Regions from separate parts of the Escherichia sp. E4742 genome, predicted to be linked through region 1. Evidence: predicted binding sites of a transcription regulator. Region 1 holds the regulator's gene; each other region holds the start of a gene.
What was found. The regulator LexA, encoded in region 1, represses DNA repair genes until DNA is damaged. The targets are predictions, from matches to a motif close to TNCTGTATGTACATACAGNA.
Positions count from the first base shown of each region.

Region 1 (8,401 bases):
GCACCAACATATGCGCAATGTTGTTGCGATAGTAGGTCATCAGCACCGCTTGCTCGCGCGGTAGAATGATGATGTCGCCGATAGTATCCTTCTCAACTTCAAACTTGTTCATCTGCAGCGCGTGATCGATAAGCTCGCTGGCGCTGGCTGAAGGAACGGTAGAGTCCGTGGAGTAAGGCACGTTGCGCATTAAATCCAGATAGCAGTTGAGTTGCTCGGTTAACTGCTCGCGGGTGAGTGAGCGCTGACGTGACGCCAGCAGCGCAGTACAGCACAGGTTCATGGCGTTTGCCGCGCCTGCGTTGTTAATGCGAACCATCAGATCGGCAGCAATGTTATTGACCGTCGGCGTTAACCAGGCCGGACGCACCGCTTCGATGGGATCGATAGATTCACGCCAGTCTGGTACATGCTGGTTAAGGTAGGTCATCAACGGCATTGGTTCACCGAAGTTGACATAGCCCTGACCGAGATTACGCAGCTTGCTTAAACCGCGCAGCATCTGCAGCAGGCTCTCTTTCTCTTTCGTCGCGCCGCGCAGTTCTTTGGCGTAAGTACCCACTTCCATGACGTGCTCATAACCGATGTAGATCGGAATCAGCGTAATCGGACGTGTACCGCCACGCAGCATCGCCTGAATGGTCATCGACAGCGTACCGGTTTTCGGGTCCAGCAAACGGCCTGTACGCGAACGACCGCCTTCCACAAAGTACTCGACGGAATAACCACGGCTGAACAGTTCGCCGAGATACTCACGGAAAACCGTAGAATAGAGCTTATTGCCTTTAAACGTGCGGCGAATAAAGAACGCACCCAGACGGCGGAAAATCGGCCCGGCAGGCCAGAAGTTCAGGTTGATCCCGGCGGCGATATGCGGTGGCACCAGCCCCTGGTGATACAGCACGTAAGAAAGCAGCAGGTAGTCCATGTGGCTACGGTGGCATGGCACATACACCAGCTCATGACCGTCGTGGGCCAGCTGACGAACGCGTTCGGCATTATGGACGTTGATGCCCTGATAAAGCCGGTTCCAGGTGAAGCCCAGAATACGGTCAGTCAGGCGGATCATCTCGTAAGAGAAATTCGCCGCAATCTCTTCCATCAGCGCAATCGCGTTCTGCTGCGCTTTTTCATGGGAGATTTTTTTGCTGCGTGCTTCATCTTCTACCGCTTTGGCAATGGCGCGGGAGGCGAGCAGCTTGTTAAACAGATCCTGACGAGCAGGCAGACGTGGACCCACGGCAGCCAGACGTTGACGGGCAAAGTGCATGCGCGCCACGCGTGCCAGTTTCTGAGCGATAGTTTTATCCGTGCCGTGTTCATCCGCCATACGGCGCAGCGAAACTGACGGAGAGAAACGCACAAAACTGTCGCGACCGAGCCATAGCACGGCGAAAAATTTCTGTACGCCGTTGAGCATGCGCAGTGGCGGGTTAACCTCACCTTTTTCACGCCCTGGCGCACGACCAAACATCACCGATACAGGCACCATCTGCACATCCAGATTTGGGTTGCTACGGTGCAGATCGAGATAGTCGTGGAACAGCTTAATAGACTCTTCTTTCGGCGTGTAATAGGTGAAAACACGCGGCCCGCCATGAATAAACACATAGCGCGGCAGTAGCGTACCGTCTACCTCCAGCGGCTCTAATGGATCAGGCAGGTCATGCGCCAGGCACTGGGCGCGCAACGTCAGCAAATCCGCTTTTGAGTTGTACGGTAAAACGTACATAATTGGACGAGAGGTATCGAGCCCCAATTCCGGGGCAGGATCTGCCGGAATAGACTTGCTTTTTACCAGGATGCTTAATGGTAAATTCAGTAATTTGTAGTAAATTCGTGGCCAGCCGGACATAAACGATGTAAAGCCTCTGGTTAATAATGCAAATGCGCGGGAAGGATAGCAGAAAGTCATGGGAAATTCTGTGGTATCCGCTCATGTTTCGCGCGGCGCTACGCTACCGGAATCATCGGATTCAACGGTACACTGATATTGACGCTCATAATGTAAAAAGGTTCTTTCAATGGCCAATAATACCACTGGATTCACTCGAATTATCAAAGCCGCTGGCTATTCCTGGAAAGGTTTACGTGCTGCATGGATCAACGAAGCGGCATTCCGTCAGGAAGGCGTGGCGGTATTGTTGGCGGTGGTCATCGCCTGCTGGCTGGATGTGGACGCGATTACCCGCGTGCTGCTTATTAGCTCCGTCATGTTGGTGATGATTGTGGAAATTCTCAATAGCGCCATCGAAGCGGTGGTTGATCGAATTGGCTCTGAATACCACGAGCTTTCCGGGCGGGCAAAAGATATGGGGTCCGCTGCGGTGCTGATCGCCATTATCGTCGCCGTGATTACCTGGGTCATTCTGTTATGGTCACATTTTGGATAACCCTTCCAGAATTCGATAAATCTCTGGTTTATTGTGTAGTTTATGGTTCCAAAATCGCCTTTTGCTGTATATACTCACAGCATAACTGTATATACACCCAGGGGGCGGAATGAAAGCGTTAACGGCCAGGCAACAAGAGGTGTTTGATCTCATTCGTGATCACATCAGCCAGACAGGTATGCCGCCGACGCGTGCGGAAATCGCGCAGCGTTTGGGGTTCCGTTCCCCAAACGCGGCTGAAGAACATCTGAAGGCGCTGGCACGCAAAGGCGTGATTGAAATTGTTTCCGGCGCATCGCGCGGGATTCGTCTGTTGCAGGAAGAGGAAGAAGGGTTGCCGTTGGTGGGCCGTGTGGCTGCCGGTGAACCGCTTCTGGCGCAGCAGCATATTGAAGGTCATTATCAGGTCGATCCTTCCTTGTTCAAGCCGAATGCTGATTTCCTGCTGCGCGTCAGCGGAATGTCGATGAAAGATATCGGCATTATGGACGGCGACTTGCTGGCAGTGCATAAAACCCAGGATGTGCGTAATGGTCAGGTCGTTGTCGCGCGTATAGATGACGAAGTTACCGTTAAGCGTCTGAAAAAACAGGGTAATAAAGTCGAACTTCTGCCAGAAAATAGCGAGTTTAAACCAATTGTCGTTGACCTTCGTCAGCAGAGCTTCAGCATTGAAGGGCTGGCGGTTGGTGTTATTCGCAACGGCGACTGGCTGTAATCTATCTCTGATACCGCGATGCCGCCTGGCATCGCGGTTTGTTTTTAATCTCTCTTCATCAGGCTTGTCTGCATGGCATTCCTCACTTCATCTGATAAAGCACTCTGGCATCTGGCTTTACCCATGATTTTCTCCAATATCACCGTTCCCTTGCTGGGACTGGTTGATACGGCGGTCATTGGTCATCTTGATAGTCCGGTTTATCTGGGCGGCGTGGCGGTTGGCGCAACGGCGACAAGTTTTCTCTTTATGCTGTTGCTGTTTTTGCGTATGAGCACTACCGGGCTTACTGCACAGGCTTATGGTGCCAAAAATCCTCAGGCATTGGCGCGTGCGCTGGTGCAGCCGTTGCTGTTGGCACTGGGGGCCGGAGCGTTGATTGCGTTACTGCGTACGCCGATTATCGAGCTGGCGCTGCATATTGTTGGTGGTAGCGAAGCTGTTCTGGAACAGGCGCGGCGCTTTCTTGAAATTCGCTGGTTAAGCGCACCGGCGTCGCTGGCGAATCTGGTGCTGCTCGGCTGGTTGCTCGGCGTGCAATATGCCCGCGCGCCAGTGATTTTGTTAGTGGTTGGCAATATCCTCAACATTGTGCTGGATGTCTGGCTGGTGATGGGGCTGCATATGAACGTGCAGGGCGCGGCGCTGGCGACGGTTATTGCGGAATATGCAACATTGCTGATTGGTCTGCTCATGGTGCGTAAAATCCTCATACTACGTGGTATCTCCGGCGAAATGCTGAAAACAGCCTGGCGTGGAAACTTCCGTCGCTTGCTGGCGCTTAACCGCGACATTATGCTGCGCTCACTGCTGCTACAACTCTGTTTTGGCGCAATAACGGTTCTTGGTGCGCGACTGGGGAGCGATATTATTGCCGTCAACGCGGTCCTGATGACGCTACTCACCTTTACTGCCTATGCGCTGGATGGTTTTGCCTACGCGGTTGAAGCCCACTCCGGTCAGGCGTATGGTGCGCGCGACGGTAGCCAGTTACTGGATGTCTGGCGCGCAGCGTGCCGCCAGTCGGGGATCGTGGCATTGTTGTTTTCGGTGGTTTATTTGCTGGCGGGTGAACATATCATCGCGTTGCTAACGTCGTTAACGCAGATCCAGAATCTGGCCGATCGCTACCTAATCTGGCAGGTTATTTTACCGCTGGTGGGAGTCTGGTGTTATCTGCTGGACGGTATGTTTATTGGCGCAACGCGCGCTGCCGAAATGCGCAATAGTATGGCGGTGGCCGCCGCAGGTTTTGCGCTGACGCTCCTTACGCTGCCGTGGTTGGGTAACCATGGTTTATGGCTGGCGTTAACCGTCTTTCTGGCGCTGCGCGGGCTTTCACTGGCGGTTATCTGGCGTCGTCACTGGCGTAATGGAACCTGGTTTTCAGCAACATGACGGTTAAAAGTTCTGAATAAATAATCCTAAGCCAAATTCCTGACTACACTTAATCCCACGTTCAGAAGAAAAGTGAGCGTACACTCATTCACCACCTAACGATGAGGATTTGAATATGAATAAAGACGAAGTCGGCGGTAACTGGAAACAGTTCAAAGGTAAAGTGAAAGAGCAATGGGGCAAACTGACCGATGATGACATGACGGTCATTGAAGGTAAGCGTGACCAGTTAGTGGGTAAAATCCAGGAACGTTACGGTTACCAGAAAGATCAGGCAGAGAAAGAGGTTGATAGCTGGGAAAAACGCCATGATTACCGCTGGTAATTAATCCCTCCTGCCCGACGTGTACAAGGATGTACGCCCTCTTAACGAGGTTTCTTTTTCACCTGAATAGAGTGGTCATGATGGCACTGTTCAGGATGACGACACGCTTCCACTTCTACACATGCTGAACATAATCCATGCGCTTCAATCACATTATGGCGCAGGGCAAAACCCATTTTTGCCGCCAGCGTATGCATGATGTCTTCCACACCTTCCGCACATTCTTCTTTCACTGCGCCGCAGCGATCGCAAATAAACATGGCTGAAGTATGCGTAGGCTGATCGAACAGATGGCACAGCACATAGCTGTTGGTGGATTCAACCTTATGCACAAAACCTTGTTCAAGCAGAAAATCGAGCGCGCGATAAACCGTCGGCGGCTTGGCTTGGGGCTCGGCTTCGCGCAGCAAATCAAGTAGATCGTAGGCGCTGATAGCCCCTTCTTGCAGGCTCATAAGGCGCAGCACTTCGAGACGTTGCGGAGTCAGGCGCACATTACGCTGCGCGCAGAGTTTTTCAGCCTGCGCCAATAACTCTTGCGTTGTGGTCTTTTCCATTGTGCACCTCGAAAGTGGGGTTAAGAATGTCCTTACTTTACCATAATTCTCACTTAAACGCCGACAACCGGGCGTCGAAGCTGCCACATTGCCTGATCGCATATTCGTTATGCTATAGTAGCGCCCCCAATTCATCAGGTGCTTAAAAAATCGCCATGTCAGCAGAATCACAAACCGCTTATCCCGCATACCGTTTCTCTATTGCTCCTATGCTCGACTGGACGGACAGACACTGCCGTTATTTCCTGCGTCTGCTTTCCCGCAATACGTTGCTCTATACCGAAATGGTGACCACAGGGGCGATTATTCACGGTAAAGGTGATTACCTGGCATACAGTGAAGAAGAGCATCCGGTGGCGTTACAGTTGGGCGGTAGCGATCCGGCGGCGCTGGCGCAGTGCGCGAAGCTGGCAGAAGCGCGCGGATATGATGAGATCAACCTGAATGTCGGCTGCCCGTCAGACCGGGTACAGAACGGCATGTTTGGCGCGTGCCTGATGGGGAATGCGCAACTGGTGGCTGACTGCGTAAAAGCGATGCGCGATGTAGTGTCGATTCCAGTGACGGTGAAAACGCGTATTGGCATTGACGACCAGGACAGCTATGAATTTCTCTGTGATTTTATCGACACCGTTTCCGGCAAAGGCGAATGCGAGATGTTTATCATCCACGCGCGTAAAGCCTGGCTCTCCGGTTTAAGCCCAAAAGAAAACCGTGAGATCCCGCCGCTCGATTACCCGCGTGTCTATCAACTGAAGCGTGATTTCCCGCATCTGGCTATGTCAATTAACGGCGGTATCAAGTCTCTGGAAGAGGCTAAAGCACACCTGCAACATATGGATGGCGTGATGGTCGGGCGTGAAGCGTATCAAAACCCAGGCATTCTGGCGGCGGTGGATCGAGAGATATTTGGTTCCTCGGATACCGATGCCGACCCGGTGGCAGTGGTGCGCGCCATGTACCCGTACATTGAGCGTGAACTCAGCCAGGGAACTTATCTGGGCCATATCACCCGGCATATGCTGGGGCTGTTCCAGGGGATTCCCGGCGCGCGTCAGTGGCGGCGGTATTTAAGTGAAAATGCTCATAAAGCGGGCGCTGACATTAACGTGTTGGAACACGCGCTCAAACTGGTGGCTGATAAGCGTTAATTTTCACCACAAAGTAGTCAAATTCACCACGCCCTGCGCTTCGACGCGGGGCGTTTTGTTGATAAATCAATATGTTATTTCTGGCATGATTCTTGTAAAGCCAGCAAGAGATTTCATTTTTGGGAGAACATCATGCTGGAACTACTTTTTGTGATTGGCTTTTTTGTCATGTTGATGGTCACTGGCGTTTCATTGCTGGGCATTATCGCTGCGCTGGTTGTGGCGACGGCCATTATGTTCCTCGGCGGTATGCTGGCATTGATGATTAAGTTGCTGCCGTGGCTGTTATTGGCGATTGCGGTAGTGTGGGTGATCAAGGCGATTAAAGCACCAAAAGTGCCGAAATATCAGCGTTATGACCGCTGGCGTTACTAAGGGATTGTGCGGATGATCACAACCTCAGGTTTTATCCTTAGAACAAAATAGGAATTGATAATCAAATCTGTCACTATTGCGCGTCAAACAAATTCATCGAGCTGTACCCTACATACAGCCGAACTATAAAAGAAAGGGCTTCCCAGGTGGAAGCCCAATTTCTTTATGGAATCAGTAAGCTGGAACCCTGCGTCGCCCGGCTTTCCAGAATCTCATGCGCACGCCGCGCATCCTTCAGCGGGTATTTCTGATGTTCTGCGACATCCACTTTAATTACACCGCTGGCAATCAAAGAAAACAGTTCATTACTGGCTTCGGTTAACTCATCCCGCGTAGTGATATAGCCTTGCAGGGAAGGGCGTGTCACATACAGCGAGCCTTTCTGATTGAGAATGCCTAAGTTCACACCCGTCACTGCGCCTGATGAGTTGCCAAAACTGACCATTAAACCGCGACGTTGCAGGCAATCCAGCGACCGTTCCCAGGTGTCTCTGCCCACGGAATCGTATACCACACGCACTTTCTTGCCGTCGGTGATCTCTTTTAATCGTTCGACCAGATTCTCTTCGCGATAGTTAATCACCTTCCACGCGCCTGCTTTTAAGGCGCTTTGCGCTTTTTGCGCGCTGCCGACGGTGCCAATAAGTTTTGCCCCTAAGGCTTTTGCCCACTGACAGGCAATTAAGCCAACGCCGCCAGCAGCCGCATGGAACAGGAACTGTTCGTCAGGTTTGATTTCATACGTTTTGCGTAGCAGATAATAAACCGTTAAGCCTTTCAGGAATGATGCGGCGGCTTGCTCAAAAGAGATCGCCGCGGGCAGAATTGCGGCTTTATCGGCATTGACGTTATGCACAGAACTGTAAGCCCCTAACGTTGACTGCGCATAAACCACGCGATCACCCGCTTTAATATGCTTCACGCCGCTGCCGACTTTGCTCACGATGCCAGCCGCTTCTGTGCCTAATCTGCTGGGTAGCGATGGCGGCGGATAAAGGCCGCTGCGGATATACGTGTCGATAAAATTAATGCCAATGGCTTTATTTTCGACCTGGATTTCATTCTCTGCCGGATCGACAGGAGTAAACTCCACGGCTTGTAGTACTTCCGGGCCACCGTGCTTGTGAAATTCAATTCGTGTTGCCATGTGTCCTCCAGAACGTATCGTCAGGGTCTGCTTCATATGGTAAAGTTTCGACCCATTCTTTATCTCGGTAACTCCATTCACTATGGCAGGAAATAAACCCTTCAACAAACAGCAGGCTGAACCCCGCGACCGCGATCCACAAGTTGCCGGGCTGAAAGTACCTCCGCACTCGATCGAAGCGGAGCAGTCGGTGTTGGGCGGTTTAATGCTGGATAACGAACGCTGGGACGATGTAGCCGAGCGTGTAGTGGCAGATGATTTCTATACCCGTCCGCACCGCCATATCTTTACCGAAATGGCGCGTTTGCAGGAAGGCGGTAGCCCGATAGACCTGATA
Region 1 covers NZ_CP040443.1:2,484,997-2,493,397, forward strand. Annotated here, with positions in the region: gene plsB (glycerol-3-phosphate 1-O-acyltransferase PlsB) at 1-1,855, opposite strand, end outside; gene dgkA (diacylglycerol kinase) at 2,025-2,393, shown strand; gene lexA (transcriptional repressor LexA) at 2,503-3,111, shown strand; gene dinF (MATE family efflux transporter DinF) at 3,184-4,509, shown strand; gene FEM44_RS12100 (CsbD family protein) at 4,625-4,834, shown strand; gene zur (zinc uptake transcriptional repressor Zur) at 4,876-5,391, opposite strand; gene dusA (tRNA dihydrouridine(20/20a) synthase DusA) at 5,547-6,542, shown strand; gene pspG (envelope stress response protein PspG) at 6,675-6,917, shown strand; gene FEM44_RS12120 (quinone oxidoreductase) at 7,081-8,064, opposite strand; gene dnaB (replicative DNA helicase) at 8,147-8,401, shown strand, end outside.

Region 2 (8,401 bases), 1.6 Mb from region 1:
AAATATAACCGTCTCCGGCATGTAGCCTGAGGCGGTTTTTTTGTTTATAAGCCATGGGAAAACTTGTTCCGCTTCACATTTTTTGTACAACCGACATGCCCGTGTAGCTCACAAATATGGCAGTGGCGTGAATTTTGCGCATTGACGGCAGTTATGATTCGCGGTATTGCTTAACTGTGATTGCACATTTAGTAATCACTGTTTTCTTTTCCACCAGAAACCAGTATGAGGGAAACGAGGCATGAAGAGACAAAAACGAGATCGCCTGGAACGGGCACATCAACGTGGTTATCAGGCCGGCATCGCCGGACGCTCAAAAGAAATGTGTCCCTATCAGACGCTGAATCAAAGGTCACAATGGCTGGGAGGCTGGCGAGAAGCCATGGCGGACAGGGTAGTAATGGCCTGATTCTGTCTCTTTAAAAAGAAACCTCCGCATTGCGGAGGTTTCGCCTTTTTATACTCTTTCTGATTAAAATCAGAATGCAGACGTATCCTGGAACAGACCCACTTTCAGGTCGCTGGCGGTATAGATCAAACGACCATCAACCAGCACTTCGCCATCCGCCAGGCCCATAATCAGACGACGGTTAACAATGCGTTTAAAGTGAATACGATAGGTCACTTTTTTCGCCGTCGGCAGCACCTGGCCCGTGAATTTCACTTCGCCAACGCCCAGGGCGCGGCCTTTACCTTCGCCGCCCAGCCAGCCGAGGTAGAATCCTACCAGCTGCCACATCGCGTCCAGGCCCAGGCAGCCCGGCATTACCGGATCGCCGATGAAGTGGCAACCGAAGAACCACAGGTCCGGATTAATATCCAGCTCTGCTTCTACATACCCTTTGTCGAAGTTACCGCCCGTTTCAGTCATTTTGACCACACGGTCCATCATCAGCATGTTCGGTGCTGGCAATTGTGGGCCTTTAGCACCAAACAGTTCACCGCGACCAGAGGCAAGAAGGTCTTCTTTTGTATAGGATTCGCGTTTATCTACCATGTTCTCTGTAAGCCTTATTTTATTGAAGCACGCAGGATAGCTAACACGTGTACGCTGAACAAGTCCGATCAGTTCGGAATAAACCAGTTCAGCCAACGTAGTGGCCACGGAAAACGGTGACGCCCTTCCTGTTGCGATGCTTGCGCGATACGTTCCTGGATAGTTTGCATCAGCGTCGTCTGGCCTTCGCCATCCCACACCAGATTTAATAATAACGGCAGTGCATCAGTCACATCGTCCACTGCCCAGATGGTGAATTTGCCTTCCTCTACCGCCTTCACCAGTTCACTGTGAAGACTTAAATGGCGAACGTTAGCGCTGGGGATAATCACACCTTGCTTCCCACTTAACTCACGCTGCTGGCAGATAGCAAAGAAGCCTTCGATTTTCTCATTCAGACCGCCCACAGGCTGGGCGCGACCAAACTGATCCACTGAACCTGTAATAGCGATACTCTGATTCACCGGGACATCAGCAAGGGCGCTGATCAGAGCGCAGAGCTCGGCCATTGATGCGCTGTCACCATCCACTTCACTGTAAGATTGCTCAAAGGTCAGTGACGCCGAGAAAGGGATCTGCTGCTCAAGCTGAAGTTCCGACATCAAAAACGCCTGCATGATCATCATCCCTTTAGCGTGAATGTTGCCGCCAAGCTCCGCTTTCCGTTCGATGTCGGTAAATTCACCATCGCCAATATGCACAACGCAGCTAATGCGAGAAGGTTCGCCAAATGCGCGTGGATGGCCTGGAAATTCAATGACCGAAAGGGCGTTAATTTGCCCGATGCGTTCACCTTCGGTTTCAATCAGGATCTGCTCTTGAAGGATTTCATCCTGCATGCGCTCGGCGAGGAAACCTTCGCGCCATTCCCGCTGCTGTAGCATTAAGTTTAGCTGCTCGCCGGAGAAGGTATCACCTTCGCACAATGAAGCGACCTCTTTACACTGGCGGAGGATCCACTGCGGACTAAGTGGTAGCGTTTCTTGCTCACCGGTATAGCGTACTGCTTCGCGGATAAGTACCGGCCAGGCGTCGGCGTCTGGCGCTGGCAAGTGGTTAAATCTGGCGATAAAAGTCACCCAGCGACACCACTGGCGTACGGATTCGGCATCGACTATCTGCAGAGTATCTTCAAATTCGCTATAGATAGCTTGTTCAGACAGTTCTGGCTCCATCTCCTGGAAATCGGCCAATGAATCGCGCTCGCCTACCAGAATGACTTTCAGCTTCAATGGCATCGAAGGTACAGAGACGGGGAGAGGGCGCGACTCATCAAATGCTACCCAATCGAAGCGTTCGCGGTTGACGATGTTCTTCAGACGCATCCACAGCAATGGCTGGGCCAGCAGTGTACGCAAGGAGATAATCAAAATGCCGCCATTGGCCTGATGTACCAGTCCTGGCTGCAAGGTAATGTCGCCATTAAACTGGCGCAAACAGCCAAAAAGCTGTTCGGCTTCAGCCCAGTCAGCAGTAACAACCTGGGTTAAGGTCGCAAAATTATCGTCAGTGCTAACTGCATTCCGTAAGCGTATGGTGTGGCCGGAAATCTCATAGTGAGCGCCCATCAGTTGGCCTGCATCGCTTTGTAGCGTGCGTGCAGCATCGGCTATAAGATTCAGATAATCGGATTCTTCCGGCGCTTTTGCCAGTATAAAAGAGGATGATGCCCGCGCGTGCAGCAACTGCTCAAGCGCAAATTGCAGTCGCGGTTGAGTGTCACTGAATAAAGGATCGTTTTCGTCAATCAAATGTGGCTGTGCGAATACTTCCTGATAGCTTTCGGTATCAGGAATCAGGTCACGCCATGCAAGTTTCGTAATGGTCAAAGTCGATGTTTTTTAGTCTGTTGTCAAAGGCGCGATTATACCGTAACCGGCACTGCAGCACACGTAGAAAGCACCGACAAAAGTCCCGGCATGCGCGTTAAAGCTCACAGGACAGAGATTCTTTTCATCACGCAGGTAAAAAGCTGATATTCTGTAAAGAGTTACACGGTAACATTGAGATCGCTATGAAATATCAACAACTTGAAAATCTTGAAAGTGGTTGGAAATGGAAATATCTGGTGAAGAAGCACCGTGAAGGTGAGTTGATCACCCGTTACATAGAGGCCAGTGCCGCCCAGGAAGCCGTCGATGTGTTGCTATCGCTGGAGAACGAACCTGTACTCGTAAACGGCTGGATTGAAAAACATATGAATCCAGAGCTGCTTAATCGCATGAAACAGACGATTCGGGCCAGACGAAAACGGCACTTTAATGCGGAGCATCAGCATACGCGCAAGAAATCTATCGATCTGGAATTTATTGTCTGGCAAAGGTTAGCAGGGCTTGCGCAACGTCGTGGTAAAACGCTATCCGAAACGATTGTCCAGCTGATTGAAGATGCGGAAAACAAAGAGAAGTATGCGAATAAAATGTCTTCTTTGAAGCAGGATTTGCAGGCATTACTTGGTAAGGAATAACTGGCGAAGGTCATTTACTTTACTACAGATGAAAAAAAACCCCGCAGTAGCGGGGTTTTTTATTAGACGAGAACTTAAGCCTGCGGCTGAGTTACAACGTCTTTGATGCCTTTAACTTCGATCTCTACGCGACGATCCGGAGCCAGGCAGTCGATCAGTGCAGCGCGCTGTTTCACGTTGTCACAGGTGTTGCCAGTAACCGGGTTGGATTCGCCCATACCACGTGCGGAGATCTTGTCAGACGGGATACCTTTGGAGATCAGGTAATCAACGACGGACTGAGCACGACGCTCGGACAGACCCTGGTTGTAAGCGTCAGAACCGATGCGGTCAGTGTAACCCAGAACAACTACGGAACCGTCTTTCGGATCCAGGTTGCTCAGCTGGCTGTACAGCTGATCCAGAGCAGCCTGACCTTCCGGTTTCAGGGTTGCTTTGTTGAAGTTGAACAGAACGTCAGACTTCAGAGTGAAGTGCTTGGTCTGTACTTCCGGTGCCGGAGCTGGAGCCGGAGCAACTACTGGAGCTGCTTCGCCCTGACCGAAACGGTAGGAAACACCCAGGCTCAGCAGACCGTTGTCCGGACGAGTACCGATGGTGTTAGCGTCACCGATGTTGTTGGTCCACTGATATTCCAGACGGGTAGCGATTTCTGGAGTGATCGCGTACTCAACACCACCTGCGAATACCGGAGAAACGCCGGTGTCGTGGTCTTTAAAGGATGGGCCACCAGGTACGTTAGCCTTGGTGTCTGCGCGCCATACCATACCACCCAGACGAGTGTAGATGTCCAGATCGTCAGTGATTGGGTAACCCAGTTTAGCGGTCAGCTGAACGCCCTGAGCTTTGTATGCGCCGTTGATGTTGTCGCCTTTGTACGGCATACGACCTAACCAGTCGTAACCCATTTCAAAGCCAACATACGGGTTAACCTGGTAACCACCAAAAGCACCTGCACCCAGTTGGTTTTCGTGGGTCGGACCATTGTTAGGAATGAAACCAGTGTCATGGTACTGGGACCAGCCCAGTTTAGCACCAGTGTACCAGGTGTTATCTTTCGGAGCGGCCTGCGCTACGGTAGCGAAACCAGCCAGTGCCACTGCAATCGCGATAGCTGTCTTTTTCATTTTTTGCGCCTCGTTATCATCCAAAATACGCCATGAATATCTCCAACGAGATAACACGGTTAAATCCTTCACCGGGGATCTGCTCAATTGTAACTCTGCCGATAAATTCGGCTTATGCCGAGCACCCCTGGCGATGTAAAGTCTACAACGTAGTTGAAAACTTACAAGTGTGAACTCCGTCAGGCATATGAAAAAAAAGACTTGTATAAGGTACGTTTAACCTTTTTTGTTAACGATACTTTACAGGATAAAATCGCGGAAACCGCTTCAGACAAGCCTCCACAAGTAAAATTAGTGACAAGTGAAAGCGTCTACGGGTTAACAAAAAAAGTTCCAGGATTAATCCTAAATTTACTTAATGATACAAATTTGAGTGAATTTTTAGCCCAGAAAGTTGTCTCGTGGCGTGAGAGTGTGTGCTTACTGGACGCATAATAAACCCCATTGCGTTACCTTCATTGGCGGCATCGACAAGATCAGCATGCTCTTCTTCTGTCAGATCGTCTGCCAACCAACCGATCACTACGCTGTAATTTCCCGTACGCAAAGCACGAACCATTGATTCCACGGTGTGACAAGGGGAAAGCTGGCTTATCTGCATCACCTTAGTTAAGGGTAGTCCCGCTGCCTGAACCCATTCACGACTTAGTTTTTGTTGCGGCGTTAACCAAAGTTGCCAACGCGATTGTTGGCCGAGTTGCTGTAATAATGGCAAAAGCAGGAGTTGCGTCATCATGGGCTGATCTTCGCGATAGACAACTTCACTAATTAGCCCGGCTGTAGTGTTTTCCGTAGAGACACGCGCAATTTTGCTTGCTGTGGAGGAGAACATCGAAGAACGATTTGCGTAGCCTGAAGTGTACATAATCAATCCAGCCCTGTGAGTTACTGTATGAATATACAGTACATCCAGTGACAACAAAGATCAACACAAATTTCGGAAAGAGCCTCGCAATTTTTGTCGTTGGTGACCTGAAAACTTAAATTAATCTTGCCCCTTGAGAATAAGTTGCCTATTTTCGTATTTAACGGATCCGTTAATGTGAATCATTCTTTTATATTATGATTTTAAAAGGAATTTTATGAAAAGCCTCTCCTACAAGCGGATCTATAAGTCACAAGAATATCTGTCGACGTTAGGCACTATTGAATATCGATCGTTGTTTGGCAGTTACAGTCTGACCGTTGACGATACAGTGTTTGCGATGGTTTCTGATGGTGAGTTGTACCTTCGGGCTTGTGAGCAAAGCGCACAGTACTGTGTAAAACATCCGCCAGTCTGGCTGACATACAAAAAGTGTGGCCGCCCCGTTACTCTCAATTACTACCGGGTTGATGAAAGCTTATGGCGGAATCAACAGAAGTTGGTGCGGCTGTCGAAGTATTCGCTGGATGCTGCGCTTAAAGAGAAAAGTACGCGCGACACCCAGCAACGGCTGAAAGATTTGCCCAATATGTCTTATCACCTGGAAGCGATTCTCGGGGAAGTGGGGATTAAGGATGTTCGGGCGCTACGTATACTTGGGGCGAAAATGTGCTGGTTGCGACTACGGCAGCATAACAGTCTGGTGACAGAAAAGATTCTGTTCATGCTTGAAGGCGCAATTATCGGTATTCATGAAGCTGCGCTCCCGGTGGCACGCCGCCGGGAGCTTGCAGAATGGGCAGATTCTATTACACCGAAACAGGAGTTTCCTGAGGAGCTTGAGTAATCCGACGTTGCAGACGGCCAATTTCTGGCAGTAATGCAATCAGTAACCCGATTTGCTGTACAACCAGAGGTTCTTTGCTGTCTGCCCGCGGTTCAAGTTGTTGCATCCGCTGTTTCAGGCCAGCTAATGCCTGATTGACGCGTTCTTCATCGGCAGGTTGATGATGTAGCGCGTCATCAACATAGCAAACTGCGTCATCAAGAAACGCCAGAATTTCAGGGTTGGTTAACTGCTCGCGGTGTGCGCCGAGGGCAGAAATATAGCTGGTAAACGTATGATTAAGGCACAGTAAACGGAATGCGTCATCGCGAATTTGCGGTGTGACGTTCGGTTCACTGGACATATTCGACACCACCGACGCCAGTTCAGCATCACGGTTGTGAGCATCGCGACGGGCAATACGATACGCCAGACGGTTGTCACGCCCCTGATGATATTGCTCAAGAATGGCATCGAGATAACGGCAGTTAGCATCCGTCGCGCGTTCAAGCATTCGCGGCAGATTGCGAAACCGCCAGTCGGGCCAGATGTAGCTCACCGCCGCCCATGCTATTGCACAGCCGATCAGTGTATCGATTACGCGAGGCAGCGCGACTTCAAAACCTTCACCCAGCAAGTTGAAGCACAGTAACACCAGAAGCGTAATGAACATCGTTGCATGAGCGTATTGCACGTTACGGAAGGCAAAAAAGAGCACGCCGGTAATCACCAGCAGTACCAGTTGTCCTTCCAGTGACGGAACAAACCACAGTACAGGAATACCAATCGCAATACCCACTAACGTACCAATAATCCTTAACTTCAGACGGTGGCGCGTGGCGTTATAGTTTGGCTGGCAGACAAACAGACTTGTCAGCAGGATCCAATACCCGTGATGCATTCCGGTTATCTGAATGATGGCGTAACCAACACACAATACCAGCGACATTCTCACTGCATGGCGGAAGAGTGCAGACTCCGGCGTTAAGTTACGTTTAAGACGCAGCCAGATATCGCTAAACCCGCGAGGGCTGTCGTCGGCGAGTTCATTTTCGTCTGCATTGTGGGGCAGCGCCTGGGCTTGTTCTGATTCAATAGTCGCCAGTTGGGCATCTATGGCACGTAAATTGTTCAGCAGGAATCCCAGTATTTTTAGCAGATCGGCGGACGCACCGTTTTCGCGCATTCGCTCAAGTGCAGCGTCAATATGCGTAAAAGCGCGTTCAAAATGTGGATCGTGCTGATAAGGCTGGCGCAGTAAAATACAGCGTGACAATTGTTGGCAAGCCTGGCCCTGCATCGACATCAGGCGCTGGAAGCGGAACAGCACGTCGCTGTGGCGAAAATGTTCTCGCAGCGTTTGATACTGAATATGTGAAGAGCTTGCCCGCTCGTGGATATCCTGCGCTACAAAATAGTAATGTAGTGTACGACGCGTTCCCCGCTGACCGCGGTCGCCGCGTAAGCGGGTCAGCAACGAGATTTTCGTCTGGTTCAGCGTCACCATAAGTTGCCCGTTGGCGAGCGCCAAATCATACAGCGGAGCCTGGCTTTCATCCTCAATATCAGGATCAAACATACGTGACTTGAGTTCCAGATACCGCGCCAGTTGTTCATAAGAACGTGCCAGGTTGTCCTGCAACGGGCGGACAGGGAACAGCAAATGACCAATAAGCGTCAGGATGTTGTACCAAACCGCACCAGCAAGCAGATAGATAGGCTGCTGATACCAGTGTTCATACAGGGAGGTTCCCAGCATCGTGTAAATGGCAATCAGCAATGCACCGAAAGCGATGGTCGCATAGCGTTGACCCAGACCGCCGAGCAAAATGAAGCCGCTGGTGGAGAGCGTTAAACCAATGGCGAACAGCCAGGGCCACGGAAATAACAGCTCTACTGAAGCCGAGGCAATAAAAAAACAGAACAGCGTAATAATGAGATTACGCAGACGTCCCGCCAGTCGGTCGTCGAGATCGGTCAGTGCTGCCGCCACCATACCGAGAGTCAGCGGAATCGTAAGTTTTACATCACCCAGCCACCACGGAAACGCAGTAGTGCCGCAAAGTGCGATAAAAATGCGCGCGTAATACAGCCAGGTGCTGTTCCAGGTATAGCGTTT
Region 2 covers NZ_CP040443.1:4,043,132-4,051,532, forward strand. Annotated here, with positions in the region: gene rmf (ribosome modulation factor) at 242-409, shown strand; gene fabA (bifunctional 3-hydroxydecanoyl-ACP dehydratase/trans-2-decenoyl-ACP isomerase) at 479-997, opposite strand; gene FEM44_RS19350 (AAA family ATPase) at 1,066-2,826, opposite strand; gene matP (macrodomain Ter protein MatP) at 3,012-3,464, shown strand; gene ompA (porin OmpA) at 3,539-4,591, opposite strand; gene sulA (SOS-induced cell division inhibitor SulA) at 4,947-5,456, opposite strand; gene sxy (CRP-S regulon transcriptional coactivator Sxy) at 5,674-6,303, shown strand; gene yccS (YccS family putative transporter) at 6,266-8,401, opposite strand, start outside.
Region 2: the regulator LexA is predicted to act here: its motif matches at 5,478-5,497, upstream of sulA (SOS-induced cell division inhibitor SulA).

Region 3 (8,401 bases), 1.3 Mb from region 1:
AATCAACATGTTGGTGAAGGTGAAAGGCACACCACTGGCGGATAACGATGATGTCGATGCCTTTGATTTTATTCGCACCATTGCCGTAGCGCGGATCATGATGCCGACCTCTTACGTGCGCCTTTCTGCCGGACGCGAGCAGATGAACGAACAGACTCAGGCGATGTGCTTTATGGCTGGTGCAAACTCGATTTTCTACGGTTGCAAACTGCTAACCACGCCGAATCCAGAAGAAGATAAAGACCTGCAACTGTTCCGCAAACTGGGGCTAAATCCGCAGCAAACAGCCGTGCTGGCAGGCGATAACGAGCAACAGCAGCGTCTGGAGCAGGCGCTGATGACCCCGGACACCGACGAATATTACAACGCGGCAGCACTATGAGCTGGCAGGAGAAAATCAACGCGGCGCTCGATGCGCGGCGTGCTGCCGATGCCCTGCGTCGCCGTTATCCGGTGGCGCAAGGAGCCGGACGCTGGCTGGTGGCGGACGAGCACCAGTATCTGAACTTTTCCAGCAATGATTACCTCGGTTTAAGCCATCATCCGCAAATTATCCGCGCCTGGCAGCAGGGCGCAGAAAAGTTTGGTGTAGGTAGCGGCGGTTCCGGGCATGTCAGCGGTTATAGCGTGGCGCATCAGGCGCTGGAAGAAGAACTGGCCGAGTGGCTTGGCTATTCGCGGGCGCTGCTGTTTATCTCTGGTTTTGCCGCGAACCAGGCAGTCATTGCCGCAATGATGGCAAAAGAGGACCGTATTGTTGCCGATCGGCTTAGCCATGCCTCCTTGCTGGAAGCTGCCAGTTTAAGTCCGGCGCAGCTTCGCCGTTTTGCTCATAACGATGTCGCTCATCTGGCGCGACTGCTTGCTTCCCCCTGTCCGGGGCAGCAACTGGTGGTGACAGAAGGCGTGTTCAGCATGGACGGCGATAGCGCGTCGCTTACGGAAATCCAGCAAGTCACGCAACAGCACAACGGCTGGTTGATGGTTGATGATGCCCACGGCACGGGCGTTATCGGTGAACAGGGGCGAGGCAGTTGTTGGCAGCAAAAGGTGAAGCCGGAACTGCTGGTAGTCACTTTTGGCAAAGGATTTGGCGTCAGCGGCGCGGCGGTGCTTTGTTCTGATAGCGTGGCGAATTATCTGCTGCAATTCGCCCGCCATCTTATCTACAGCACCAGTATGCCGCCCGCTCAGGCGCAGGCATTACATGCGTCGCTGGCGGTCATTCGCAGTGATGAGGGTGATGCACGGCGCGAAAAACTGGCGGCACTCATTACGCGTTTTCGTGCCGGAGTGCAGGGTTTGCCGTTTACTCTTGCGGATTCATGCAGCGCCATCCAGCCATTAATCGTCGGTGATAACAGCCGTGCGTTACAACTGGCAGAAAAACTGCGCCAGCAAGGCTGCTGGGTCACGGCGATTCGCCCGCCAACCGTACCCGTCGGCACTGCGCGACTGCGCCTGACGTTGACTGCGGCACATGAAACACAGGATATCGACCGCCTGCTGGAGGTGCTGCATGGCAACGGTCAATAAACAAGCCATTGCGGCGGCATTTGGTCGGGCAGCCGCACACTATGAACAACACGCAGAGCTACAGCGCCAGAGTGCCGATACCTTACTGGCTATGCTCCCGCAGCGGAAATACCCCCGTGTGCTGGACGCTGGCTGTGGACCTGGCTGGATGAGCCGCCACTGGCGCGAACGTAATGCACAGGTGACGGCCTTAGACCTCTCGCCACTTATGCTTGCACAGGCACGCCAACAAGATGCCGCAGATCATTATCTGGCAGGAGATATCGAATCCCTGCCGTTAGCGACTGCGACGTTCGATCTTGCATGGAGCAATCTCGCGGTGCAGTGGTGCGGTACTTTATCCACGGCACTCCGCGAGCTGTATCGGGTGGTGCGCCCCGGAGGCATGGTCGCGTTTACCACGCTGGCGCAGGGATCGTTACCCGAACTGCATCAGGTGTGGCAGGCGGTAGACGAACGGCCTCATGCCAATCGTTTTTTACCGCCAGATGAAATCGAACAGTCGCTGAAAGGCTTGCATTATCAACAGCATATTCAGCCCGTCACACTGTGGTTTGATGATGCGCTCAGTGCCATGCGTTCGCTGAAAGGCATCGGTGCCACGCATCTTCATGAAGGGCGCGACCAGCGAATATTAACGCGTTCGCAGTTGCAGCGATTGCAACTAGCCTGGCCGCAACAACAGGGGCGATATCCTCTGACGTATCATCTTTTTTGGGGAGTGATTGCTCGTGAGTAAACGTTATTTTGTTACCGGAACGGATACCGAAGTAGGGAAAACCGTCGCCAGCTGCGCACTTTTACAAGCCGCAAAGGCTGCAGGCTACCGGACGGCAGGTTACAAACCTGTTGCCTCCGGCAGCGAAATGACAGTAGAAGGCTTACGTAATAGCGACGCACTGGCGTTGCAACGCAACAGTAGCCTGCAACTGGATTACGCCACGGTAAACCCTTACACCTTCGCAGAACCGACCTCGCCGCACATCATCAGCGCGCAAGAGGGCAGACCCATCGACCCCGTGGTTATGAGCACCGGGTTACACGCGCTGGCACAGCAGGCAAACTGGGTACTGGTAGAAGGTGCAGGAGGCTGGTTTACGCCGCTTTCTGAGTCTTTCACTTTCGCGGATTGGGTAACGCAAGAACAACTGCCAGTGATACTGGTTGTGGGCGTGAAACTCGGTTGTATTAATCACGCGATGCTGACCGCACAGGCTGTACAGCAAGCCGGACTTACCCTTGCAGGGTGGGTAGCGAACGATGTCACTCCACCGGGCAAACGTCACGCTGAATATATGGCCACGCTCAAGCGGATGATTTCCGCACCGTTGCTTGGGGAGATCCCATGGCTTGATGAACCTCCTGAAAACGCGCTAACCGGAAAGTACCTCAATCTCACCGCATTGTTGTAGCAATATATTTGGTTAAATTGCGAGCGAGATCGCGTCGTCTGCTGCCTGCAATTCAACCAATTAAATTTTAAAAGAATCGAGAAAAAATATTTACCCCCACAATATGCGGTTAGTGTGGGAATTGCCCAGGCGGCAGGGCATACGGGCTGCAGGCAGTTATCCACTATTCCTGTGGATAACCATGTGCATTAGAGTTAGAAAACGCGATGCAAGCGAGAGAATACGCGGCTTGCACGCGAATTGACGCGAAAGAAGGCTTGATGGAATATTTGTTATTTTTCAATTAATTATATAAAAGCAATGGCAGTCATGAAAGTGACATCTCTTGCCATAAATCCGTCATCAGCCATCTTGACAATTGTTAAAAAAGCCGTTGCTTTGGGGATAACCCCGCAAGCCTGGAGTTTTATCTCGTCACTGAGCAAATTATGCTCATGATTGATACCTTCGTTGACGGTGTAATAGAAATAATGTGGCGTGAAACTGTTTTTTTATCCAGTATAATTTGTTGGCATTATTAAACACGACGAGTAAAATTACATACCTGCCCGCCCACTCCTTCAGGTAGCGACTCATGAGTAAACCGTTCAAACTGAATTCCTCTTTTAAACCTTCTGGCGATCAGCCTGAGGCAATTCGACGCCTCGAAGAAGGGCTTGAAGATGGCCTGGCTCACCAGACTCTACTCGGCGTAACGGGCTCCGGGAAAACATTTACCATTGCTAACGTTATTGCCGACCTTCAGCGCCCGACGATGGTGCTGGCGCCCAACAAAACGCTGGCAGCCCAGTTGTACGGCGAGATGAAAGAGTTTTTCCCGGAAAATGCGGTGGAATACTTCGTCTCTTACTACGACTACTATCAACCGGAAGCCTATGTGCCGAGCTCGGACACCTTCATTGAAAAAGATGCCTCGGTAAACGAACATATTGAACAGATGCGGCTTTCAGCGACTAAAGCTTTGCTGGAGCGGCGCGATGTAGTGGTGGTCGCCTCTGTTTCAGCCATCTACGGTCTGGGCGATCCGGATTTATATCTTAAGATGATGCTGCATCTGACGGTTGGCATGATTATCGATCAGCGCGCGATTCTGCGTCGCCTGGCGGAACTGCAATACACCCGCAACGACCAGGCGTTCCAGCGCGGGACTTTCCGTGTTCGCGGGGAAGTGATTGATATTTTTCCGGCGGAGTCCGACGACGTTGCGCTACGTGTTGAATTGTTCGACGAAGAGGTAGAGCGGTTGTCGCTTTTCGATCCGTTAACAGGGCAGATTATCTCAACCGTCCCCCGCTTTACCATCTATCCGAAAACACACTACGTCACCCCGCGTGAGCGTATTGTGCAGGCAATGGAAGAGATCAAAGAAGAGCTGGCCGATCGGCGCAGAGTGCTGCTGGCAAATAACAAGCTGCTGGAAGAACAACGCCTGACTCAGCGTACCCAGTTTGATCTGGAGATGATGAACGAGCTGGGTTATTGCTCAGGCATTGAAAACTATTCGCGCTTTCTTTCCGGTCGTGGACCCGGTGAGCCACCGCCGACGCTGTTTGATTATCTCCCCGCCGATGGTCTGTTGGTGGTCGATGAATCCCACGTGACTATTCCGCAAATTGGCGGCATGTATCGAGGCGACCGGGCGCGTAAAGAGACGCTGGTGGAGTATGGTTTCCGCTTGCCCTCGGCGCTGGATAACCGTCCGCTGAAATTTGAAGAGTTCGAAGCATTAGCGCCGCAAACCATCTATGTTTCTGCAACACCCGGTAATTACGAGCTGGAGAAATCCGGTGGCGATGTGGTGGATCAGGTCGTGCGTCCAACAGGGCTGCTGGACCCGATTATCGAAGTGCGCCCGGTAGCGACTCAGGTTGATGATCTTCTTTCAGAAATTCGCCTGCGGGCGGCAATTAACGAACGCGTACTGGTCACGACGTTGACTAAGCGGATGGCGGAAGATCTCACCGAATATCTGGAAGAACACGGTGAACGCGTGCGTTATCTTCACTCGGATATCGACACCGTCGAGCGTATGGAAATTATCCGCGACTTGCGCTTGGGCGAGTTTGATGTGCTGGTCGGGATCAACTTACTGCGCGAAGGTCTGGATATGCCAGAAGTTTCACTGGTGGCGATCCTCGACGCTGACAAAGAAGGCTTCCTGCGTTCCGAACGTTCATTGATTCAGACCATTGGTCGCGCGGCGCGTAACGTCAACGGTAAAGCGATTCTCTACGGCGATAAGATCACCCCATCAATGGCGAAAGCGATTGGCGAAACCGAACGTCGCCGCGAGAAACAGCAGAAGTACAACGAGGAACACGGCATTACGCCGCAAGGCTTGAACAAGAAAGTGGTCGATATCCTGGCGCTGGGGCAGAACATTGCCAAAACCAAAGCGAAGGGCAGAGGAAAATCGCGCCCGATTGTTGAGCCGGATAATGTACCGATGGATATGTCGCCTAAAGCGTTGCAGCAGAAAATCCATGAACTGGAAGGGCTGATGATGCAACACGCGCAAAATCTGGAGTTCGAAGAGGCGGCGCAAATTCGTGACCAGTTGCATCAGCTGCGTGAGTTGTTTATTGCGGCTTCGTGACAGGATAACGAAGAAGAGAGATGGCAAAAGCAAAATTGCCTGATGCGTTACGCTTATCCGGCCTACATTTTCTCTGCAATATATTGAATTTGCGCGGTTTGTAGGCCGGATAAGGCGTTCACGCCGCATCCGGCATGAACAACGTGTACTTTGTTTTCAATAGGAAGCCGGAATTTTCTTTCGGCTTCACGTTAACCTAAAGCCTGTAATGCTTTTTCCAGCGCGTTATGTAACAACTGGCGGTCATGACGATAGGGAATATCGCTGGCCTCCAGTACGTCCTGAATGACTAATCTGTCGTTAACTGTAGAAACATCGACCTTCGGCCCGACAATCACCGCATCAATCACCTTTTTACCGACATACTGCTCCATAATCGCCAGCTTGTTTTCAAGCTTCAGATTCGCTGCAGGCAGGCTTAATTCTCTTCCCAAATTGCCAATATAAACCATCGGGGCTGGAGTGCGGCGTAGTGCCTGAGCCATTTCCTCAAGCAGCAGAATTGGCATCAGGCTGGTATAAAAACTGCCTGGCCCGATAATTATCAAGTCAGCCTCATTGATTGCCAGCACCGCTTCACGGGTGGCAGGTACGTTGGGGGTTAAAAGTAGTTCCTGAATCGGCGTAGTTAGCTGGTCGATGTTGACCTCGCCGTAAACTTCATGTCCCTGATCGTCAATGGCCATCAGATCAACGGGATGCTCTGACATCGGAATTAATTGCGCGTCCACTTTCAACAGATTACGAATTAAATTGATGGCTTCCAGAGGCCGCACGCTAAGGTGATCCAGCGCCTTTAACATCAAGTTTCCGAGATTATGACCGGAAAGCTCGCCATTGCCGCCAAAACGGTATTCAAACATCGCGGAGGCGACGCTCGGTTCCGTTATCAGTTGGTTGAGGCAGTTGCGCATATCGCCCCAGGCAATACCGCCTTCCGAGCGACGAATACGTCCCGTCGAGCCACCGTTATCCGTGGTGGTGACGATACCCGTTAAGCGAGAGCCTAAAGACGAAAGTGATGAGAGAACGCGTCCCAGTCCATGCCCCCCGCCGAGAGCAACGACACGATCAAGGTCAGCCAGCGTACGATTGCGCATATACATTCCTGAAGTCAGATTATCCGCGCTACAGTAGCGCAAATTACGGGGAAACAGCAATTAGCCTGCCAATATTGAGGATACAACTCATGGTTTTCTACCCCCAAAGGACAATATTCGCTCTGCATCCCTGATGATGTATATCAAAGTAAAACCGCCATTTTCCCTTATTCTGTAGCGAAATAGGCCGATCATGACGCTATATACATGATTACATAGCGAAAAGGGTGAATGGTAAAAATCTCATTTACGCGCTAGTATCGGCATAACCACTAAACACTCTAGCCTCTGCACCTGGGTCAACTGATATGGTGCTTTGGCCGTGACAATGCTTTGAAAGGTTGCCACCAGGGCGAAGGAAGAAATGACTTCGCCTCCCGTATCTGGAAAGGTGTACATGGCTTCACAACTGACTGATGCATTTGCGCGTAAGTTTTATTACTTGCGCCTGTCGATTACCGATGTGTGTAACTTTCGTTGCACATATTGCCTGCCGGATGGCTACAAGCCGAGCGGCGTCACCAATAAAGGCTTTCTGACCGTCGAAGAAATTCGCCGGGTTACGCGCGCCTTTGCCAGTCTGGGCACCGAAAAAGTCCGTCTGACAGGCGGAGAGCCGTCTTTACGTCGCGACTTTACCGAGATCATCGCCGCTGTGCGGGAAAATGACGCAATCCGTCAGATTGCGGTCACCACTAATGGTTACCGTCTGGAACGCGACGTAGCGAACTGGCGCGATGCCGGACTGACGGGGATTAACGTCAGTGTTGATAGTCTCGACGCTCGTCAGTTTCATGCCATTACCGGCCAGGATAAATTCAATCAGGTAATGGCTGGCATCGATGCTGCATTTGAGGCGGGCTTTGAGAAGGTCAAAGTCAATACCGTGCTGATGCGCGATGTCAACCATCACCAACTCGACACCTTTCTGAACTGGATCCAGCATCGTCCTATCCAGCTGCGTTTCATCGAACTGATGGAAACGGGCGAGGGCAGCGAGCTCTTCCGTAAGCATCACATCTCTGGTCAGGTTCTGCGTGACGAGCTACTGCGTCGCGGCTGGATCCACCAATTACGTCAACGTAGCGACGGTCCCGCGCAAGTCTTTTGTCATCCGGATTACGCCGGAGAGATTGGCCTAATTATGCCGTATGAAAAAGACTTCTGCGCCACTTGCAACCGCCTGCGTGTCTCCTCCATTGGTAAACTCCATCTCTGCCTGTTTGGTGAGGGCGGCGTTAACCTGCGCGATCTGCTGGAAGACGATACCCAGCAACAGGCGCTGGAAGCGCGTATTTCAGCGGCGCTGCGGGAGAAAAAACAGACCCATTTCCTGCATCAAAACAACACCGGTATTACGCAAAACTTATCGTACATTGGCGGCTAAAACGTCAAAAGGAGAGATCAGATGAGTCAGGTAAGCACTGAATTTATCCCGACCCGTATTGCTATTCTTACGGTTTCTAATCGTCGCGGTGAAGAAGACGATACCTCCGGTCACTATCTGCGCGATTCGGCGCAGGAAGCGGGCCATCAGGTTGTCGATAAAGCCATTGTCAAAGAAAACCGCTACGCTATTCGCGCTCAGGTATCTGCGTGGATCGCCAGCGACGATGTACAAGTGGTGTTGATTACGGGTGGTACTGGCCTGACGGAAGGTGATCAGGCTCCCGAAGCACTGCTGCCGCTGTTCGACCGTGAAGTCGAAGGTTTTGGTGAAGTGTTCCGTATGCTGTCGTTTGAGGAGATTGGCACTG
Region 3 covers NZ_CP040443.1:3,819,273-3,827,673, forward strand. Annotated here, with positions in the region: gene bioB (biotin synthase BioB) at 1-382, shown strand, start outside; gene bioF (8-amino-7-oxononanoate synthase) at 379-1,536, shown strand; gene bioC (malonyl-ACP O-methyltransferase BioC) at 1,520-2,275, shown strand; gene bioD (dethiobiotin synthase) at 2,268-2,948, shown strand; gene uvrB (excinuclease ABC subunit UvrB) at 3,523-5,544, shown strand; gene yvcK (uridine diphosphate-N-acetylglucosamine-binding protein YvcK) at 5,736-6,644, opposite strand; molybdenum cofactor riboswitch at 6,910-7,054, shown strand; gene moaA (GTP 3',8-cyclase MoaA) at 7,042-8,031, shown strand; gene moaB (molybdenum cofactor biosynthesis protein B) at 8,053-8,401, shown strand, end outside.
Region 3: the regulator LexA is predicted to act here: its motif matches at 3,430-3,449, upstream of uvrB (excinuclease ABC subunit UvrB).